Linked DNA regions of Phytohabitans houttuyneae. Each later gene encodes a partner of the first gene's protein in a complex. Links are inferred from orthologs where the notes say so. Each region holds a gene or a part of one and is shown on either strand. Other genes may lie near its edges.

Region 1 (3,287 bases):
ACGAGCCCACCTGGCCTGGGCGGAAGCCCTCGGTGACCAGCTCCTGGCCCACCATCAGCCGGATCGTGGTGGCCAGCGAGGAGGGGGCGGCGACGAGCTGCGCCAGCGCGGCCACCGTGGCGAAGTCGATCGACCGGGGGTACACCTGGCCGACGCTGTCCAGCACGCGGGAGAAGCCGAGGTGGGTGGCCAGCCGCCGCTCCAGGTCGGCGAGCCGCTCGGCGTCACCGTCAAAGAGGTCGAGCTGGTCGGCGGCGGTGCCAACCGGGCCCTTGATGCCCCGCAGCGGGTACCAGGCGATGAGGTCTTCCAGCCGCTCGTACGCGATAAGCAGCTCCTCGGCCGCCGACGCGAACCGCTTGCCGAGCGTGGTGGCCTGCGCCGCGACGTTGTGCGAGCGGCCGGTCATCACCAGGTCGGAGTGCTCGACGGCGAGGCGGGCCAGCCGCGCGAGCGAGGCGACGGCTCGGTCGCGGACCAGCTCCAGCGAGCGGCGCACCTGCAGCTGCTCGACGTTTTCGGTGAGGTCGCGGGAGGTCATGCCCTTGTGGACGTGCTCGTGGCCGGCGAGCGCGCTGAACTCCTCGATGCGCGCCTTCACGTCGTGCCGGGTCACCCGCTCGCGCTCCGCGATCGAGGCGAGGTCGACGTCGTCGAGGACCCGCTCGTACGCCTCGACCACGCCATCCGGCACCTCGATGCCGAGGTCGCGCTGGGCGCGCAGGACGGCGACCCACAGCCGCCGCTCCAGCCGTACCTTCTCCTCCGGCGCCCAGATCGCGGTCAGCTCGGCGGAGGCGTAACGGGCGGCGAGAACGTTGGGGATCACCCGCCCATTCTCACAGGTCAGCGTTCGAGGATGGCGACCACGCCCTGCCCGCCGGCCGCGCAGATCGAGATGAGACCGCGGCCGGACCCGCGCTGCGCGAGCAGCTTGGCCAGCGTGGCGACGATCCGGCCGCCGGTCGCGGCGAAGGGGTGCCCCGCGGCCAGGGACGAGCCGTTGACGTTGAGCTTGGACCTGTCGATCGAGCCGAGCGGCGCGTCGAGCCCGAGCTTGTCCTTGCAGAACTCCGGCGACTCCCAGGCGGCGAGCGTGGCCAGCACCTGTGACGCGAACGCCTCGTGGATCTCGTAGAAGTCGAAGTCCTGCAGCGTGAGCCCGCGGCGGGCGAGCAGCCGCGGCACCGCGTACGCAGGGGCCATCAGCAGCCCTTCCGCACCGTGCACGAAGTCGACGGCGGCCGTCTCCGCGTCGACGAAGTACGCCTGGACCGGCAGGTTGTGCGCGGCCGCCCACTCCTCGGACGCGAGCAGCACCACGGCCGAACCGTCGGTCAGCGGCGAGGAGTTGCCCGCGGTCATCGTCGGCTCGCCGCCGCCCGGCGCGCGGAAGGCCGGCTTGAGGGAGCCGAGCTTCTCCAGCGAGGTATCGGGGCGCAGGTTCTGGTCGCGGCCCAGCCCCAGGTACGGCGTGAGCAGGTCGTCGAAGAAGCCCTGCTCGTACGCCGCGGCCAGCTTCTGGTGCGACTCCAGCGCGAGCTGGTCCTGCTCGGCGCGGCCGATCCCCCACTCCAGCGCGGTCACCGCCGCGTGCTCGCCCATCGAGAGCCCGGTGCGCGGCTCGGCGTTGCGCGGAATCTCCGGGCGGAACGGCTGCAGCGGGCGCAGCCGGGTGGCCGCACGCAGCCGCCCACCGAACGAGCGGGCCGAGTTGATCTGGAGGAGCGCGCGCCGCATGTCCTCGTTGAGCTGCAGCGGAGCGTCCGACGTCGTGTCGACGCCACCGGCGATACCCGCCTCGATCTGGCCGAGCGCGATCTTGTTGGCGACGAGGATGGCCGCCTCCAGGCCGGTGCCGCACGCCTGCTGTACGTCGTACGCCGGGGTGTGCGCGTCGAGGCGCGAGCCGAGCACCACCTCCCGGGTGAGGTTGAAGTCGCGCGCGTGCTTGAGCACGGCACCGGCCACCACCTCGCCGAGGCGCTGGCCGGCCAGCCCGTACCGGGCGACCAGGCCATCCAGCGCGGCGGTGAGCATGTCCTGGTTGGACGCTGAGGCATACCGGCTGTTCGATCGGGCGAACGGGATCCGGTTGCCACCGATGATCGCGACCCTCTGCACGGACTTCCCCTCCCAGAGAAACTTACTCACGAGTAGGATACGCCCATGAGCGAGCGAAGCGAGCGAATCATCCGGCACAGTGCGACTGGAGTCTCGTGGCCGCGCGCAGCGAAGCGAGCACGGCCATGAGTGACGGGTACGCGAGATTCGCCAACTCTGGTCCAGGCCGTGCGGTGGTCAAGCGCCTCGGCTTGCCGGCTCCGCCCCGGCTGCGCCGGTTCAAGCCCGGTGAAGAGCTGGGTCCCGTGCTGCTCGACTCGGCACCCGGCGGCCGCCTGTTCGAGCCGGTCCGCGGCATCCTCAAGGCCGCCGGCATCTCCGAGGAGGGCGAGCGGTACAGCGCACTCGTCTTCGACGCCTCGGGCATCACCGACTCCACCGGCCTGCGCGCGCTCTACGACTTCTTCCACCCGAACGCCCGCTCGCTCGCCGGATCCGGCCGGGTGATCGTGCTCGGCACCCCGCCGGAGGCGTGCGAGTCGCCCCGCGAGGCCACCGCGCAGCGGGCGATCGAAGGGCTGACCCGGAGCCTCGGCAAGGAGGTCGGCCGCGGTTCCACCGCACAGCTCGTCTACGTCACGCCCGGCGCCGAGGGCGCGGTCGAGTCGACCGTCCGCTTCCTGCTCTCCGGCCGCTCGGCGTACGTGTCCGGGCAGGTCATCCGCATCGGCCCGGCCACCGCGGTCAACCCGCCCGCCGACTGGGAGCACCCGCTCGACGGCAAGGTCGCCCTGGTCACCGGCGCCGCCCGCGGGATCGGCGCGGCGATCGCCAAGGTCCTGGCCCGCGACGGCGCGCAGGTGATCGGCCTCGACGTGCCCGCCGCCGGCGACGCGCTCGCCGCGGTGGCCAACGACATCCGGGGTACCGCGTACCAGCTCGACCTCACCGCCGCCGGCGCGCCCGACCGGCTGGCCGACCACATCGGCGGGCGGCACGGGCGCGTCGACATCGTGGTGCACAACGCCGGCATCACCCGCGACAAGACGATCGCCCGGATGGACGCCGACCGCTGGGACTCGGTGCTCGACGTCAACCTCTCCAGCCAGGAGCGGATCAACGAGGTACTCCTGGATCGCGGCCTGCTCGCCGACGGCGGCCGCCTGATCGGCGTGGCCTCGATCGCGGGCATCGCCGGCAACCGCGGCCAGACCAACTACGCC
Region 2 (3,308 bases), 2.1 Mb from region 1 along the record:
ACGACCGGGTCCCCTCGGTCACGAAGGCCCGCGCCGACGCGTTCGGCCTCGCCTCCCAGGAGAAGACCGCGAAGGCGTACGCGGACGGCAAGATCCAGCAGGACCTCGTCTCGGTCGCCGTGCGCGACCCGGAGGCCGGCTGGGGTCTGGCGACCGTCGACGAGGCGCCGCGGGAGACAAGCCTGGAGAAGCTGGCGACGCTCAAGACCCCGTTCCGCCCGCACGGCCGGGTGACCGCGGGCAACGCGGCGGGGCTGAACGACGGCGCCACCGCGAGCATCATCGCCGCCGAGGACGTGGCCCGCGAGCTGGGCCTGCCGATTGGCGCGCGGCTCGTGTCGTACGGCTTCGTCGGTGTCGAGCCCGAGGTGATGGGGTACGGCCCGATCCCCTCGACCGAGAAGGCGCTCCGCCTCGCCGGCCTGTCCATCGGGGACATCGGCCTCTTCGAGCTGAACGAGGCGTTCGCGGTGCAGGTGCTCGCGTTCCTCGACCACTTCGGCATCGCCGACGACGACCCGCGGGTAAACCCGTGGGGCGGCGCGATCTCGGTCGGCCACCCGCTCGCCTCCTCGGGCGTACGGCTGATGACGCAGCTCTCGCGGCAGTTCGCCGAGCACCCCGAGGTGCGGTACGGCCTGACCGCGATGTGCATCGGCATCGGCATGGGCGGCACGGTCATCTGGGAAAACCCGCACTGGGAGGGCAAGTGACGTACACCGAGGTTGTCACAAAGGCGCTGCTGCGCCTCGTGCCCGTGCCCGGTCTCGACAAGCCGGCGGCACTGATCACATTGGACAACGGCTTCGACCACAAGAAGCCCAACACGCTCGGCGCCGAGGGCCTCGCCAGCCTCGACGCGGCGATCACCGAGGCGCTCGCGGCCCAGCCGGCGTTCGTCGCGGTCACCGGCAAGCCGTACATCTTCTGCGTGGGCGCCGACGTCACCGGCCTGCCGACGATCACCTCGCGCGACCAGGCGCTGGAGATCGGGCGGCTCGGACACCGGGTCTTCGCCCGGCTCAAGGACAGCACGGTGCCGACGTTCGCGTTCGTCAACGGCGCGGCCATGGGCGGCGGGCTGGAGCTGGCGCTGCACTGCCACTACCGCACGCTCTCCGGCGGCGCGGCGGCGCTCGCACTCCCGGAGGTGCTGCTCGGGCTGGTACCCGGCTGGGGCGGCACCCAGCTGCTGCCCAACCTCATCGGCATCGCGCCCGCCGCGCAGGTGATCATCCAGAACCCGCTCACCCAGAACAAGATGCTCAAGCCGGCGCAGGCCGCCGAGCTCGGCATCGCGGACGTGCTGCTGGAGCCGGCCGACTTCCTGGAGCGGTCCCTGGAGTGGGCGGCCGCCGTCGTGCGCGGCGAGGTCACCGTCACCCGGCCCGAGGTCGACAAGGACATGTGGGACGGCGTGCTCTTCTTCGCCAAGAAGACGCTCGACGACCGGCTGCACGGCGCGGTGCCCTCCGCCAACCGGGCGCTGGAGCTGCTCGGCCTCGCGCGCGACGCGGACTTCGCCAGCGGTACCGCCGCCGAGGAGGAGGCCCTCGCCGACCTGGTGATGAGCGAGGAGCTGCGCAGCGGCCTGTACGCGTTCGACCTCGTGCAGCGCCGCGCCAAGCGCCCGGCCGGCGCGCCCGCCCCGGGGCTCGCCCGCGACGTCACCAAGGTCGGCCTTGTCGGCGCCGGGCTGATGGCCGGCCAGATCGCGCTGCTGTTCGCCCGCCGCCTGGAGGTGCCGGTCGTGCTGACCGACCTCGACCAGACGCGGGTCGACAAGGGGGTCACGTACGTACACGGCGAGATCGACAAGATGCTCGCCAAGGGCCGGCTGGACCCGGGCAAGGCGGCCAAGCTGCACGGGCTGATCAGCGGCTCGGTGGACAAGGGTGTCTTCGCCGACGCCGACCTCGTGGTCGAGGCGGTCTTCGAGGACCTCGGCGTGAAGAAGCAGGTCTGGGCCGAGCTGGAAAAGATCGTCAAGCCCGAGGCGGTACTGGCGACCAACACCTCCTCGCTCTCGATCACCGAGATGGCGGCCGACCTTGAGCACCCCGAGCGGGTGGTGGGCTTCCACTTCTTCAACCCGGTCGCGGTCATGCCGCTGCTGGAGATCATCCGGGGCGAGCGGACCGACGACGCCACGCTGGCCACCGCGTTCGCGGTCGGCAAGGAGCTGCGCAAGTCCTGCGTGCTGGTCAAGGACGCGCCAGCGTTCGTGGTCAACCGGCTGCTGACCCGCTTCCTCGGCGAGATCTTCGCGGCCGTCGACGAGGGCACGCCGCTCGACGTCGCCAACGAGGCGCTCGACCCGCTCGGCCTGCCGATGCGGCCCCTGCCGCTGATGCAGCTCGTCGGCCCGGCGGTCGCGTACCACGTGGGCGGCATCCTGCACGCCGCCTTCCCGGACCGCTTCCCGGTCTCCGACAACCTGCGCAAGGTCGCCGAGTCCGGCAAGCCGTTCCTTGTCGACGACCAGGTCAACCCCGAGGTGGCCGGGCTGCTGGAGTTCGGCGACCAGCCGTCCACACCGGAGCAGGTGCGCCAGCGGGCGCTCGAAGCGCTCGCCCAGGAGGTCCGGCTGATGCTGGACGAGGGCGTGGTGGCCGAGCCGCAGGACATCGACCTCTGCCTGATCCTGGGCGGCGGGTGGCCGTTCCACCTGGGCGGCATCACGCCGTACCTGGACCGCACCGGCACGTCCGAGCGGGTCACCGGCCAGCGCTTCCTGCCCCGCGGGGTGGCCAGCCTGCCGTGAAACGCGCGCGGGGTGGCCAGCCTGCCGTAAAGCGCGGGGTGGCCAGGCTGGCGTAAGCGCAGGGTGGCCAGCCTGGCGTGATTCGCGCCATTTAGGCCGCTTGTGCCCCGATCCTGCCTAGTGTGATCACATGCGCGGGATCGGGGCGCTGCTCGTTCTGGTGCTGGTGGCCGGATGCGCGCGGGGCGTACCCGCCGCGGGCGACTTCCGGCCCGCGGTGGACGGCGAGCTGACGGTCGCCACCGCCACGCTGCCACTGCCCGGTTTCTGGGAGCAGCCGGGCGGCTTCGAGTACGGCCTCGCGGAAGCGCTCGCCAGCCGCTTCAAGCTGCGGCTGCGGGTGGTGCGCGTGCCGTTCGAACGGATCGTCGCAGGCGATCTGGGCGGCGCGGACCTGGCACTCTCCCAGGTGACCGCGACCCCCGACCGCGATCGGGTGCTCGACTTCTCCCAGCCGTACCTGGCCGCGACGCCGGCCGGCCTCTCCCCCGCCGCGATCCCCGACCTGGCCGCGGCCCGCGACAGGAACTGGGCGGTCACGCGG

Evidence for each region.
Region 2: the proteins of Phou_RS18920 (region 1) and Phou_RS09075 are in contact, whole or in part, in a solved structure (PDB 8BNU), measured with the Escherichia coli proteins. The link is inferred for Phytohabitans houttuyneae from one-to-one orthologs.

Annotation. Positions count from the first base shown.
Region 1 is NZ_BLPF01000001.1:4,116,534-4,119,820, forward strand. The notes cover bases 1-2,978. They hold Phou_RS18920 (acetyl-CoA C-acetyltransferase), read right to left. Parts: upstream 2,155-2,978; coding sequence 847-2,154; downstream 1-846. Other genes in these bases: purB (adenylosuccinate lyase), read right to left, coding at 1-829; Phou_RS18925 (3-oxoacyl-ACP reductase), read left to right, coding at 2,250-2,978. Outside these bases: more of Phou_RS18925, read left to right, coding at 2,979-3,287.
Region 2 is NZ_BLPF01000001.1:2,016,966-2,020,273, forward strand. The notes cover bases 238-3,236. They hold Phou_RS09075 (3-hydroxyacyl-CoA dehydrogenase NAD-binding domain-containing protein), read left to right. Parts: upstream 238-709; coding sequence 710-2,764; downstream 2,765-3,236. Other genes in these bases: Phou_RS09070 (thiolase family protein), read left to right, coding at 238-713; Phou_RS09080 (transporter substrate-binding domain-containing protein), read left to right, coding at 2,895-3,236. In the rest of the region: more of Phou_RS09070, read left to right, coding at 1-237; more of Phou_RS09080, read left to right, coding at 3,237-3,308. UniProt on the Escherichia coli protein: Catalyzes the formation of a hydroxyacyl-CoA by addition of water on enoyl-CoA. Also exhibits 3-hydroxyacyl-CoA epimerase and 3-hydroxyacyl-CoA dehydrogenase activities.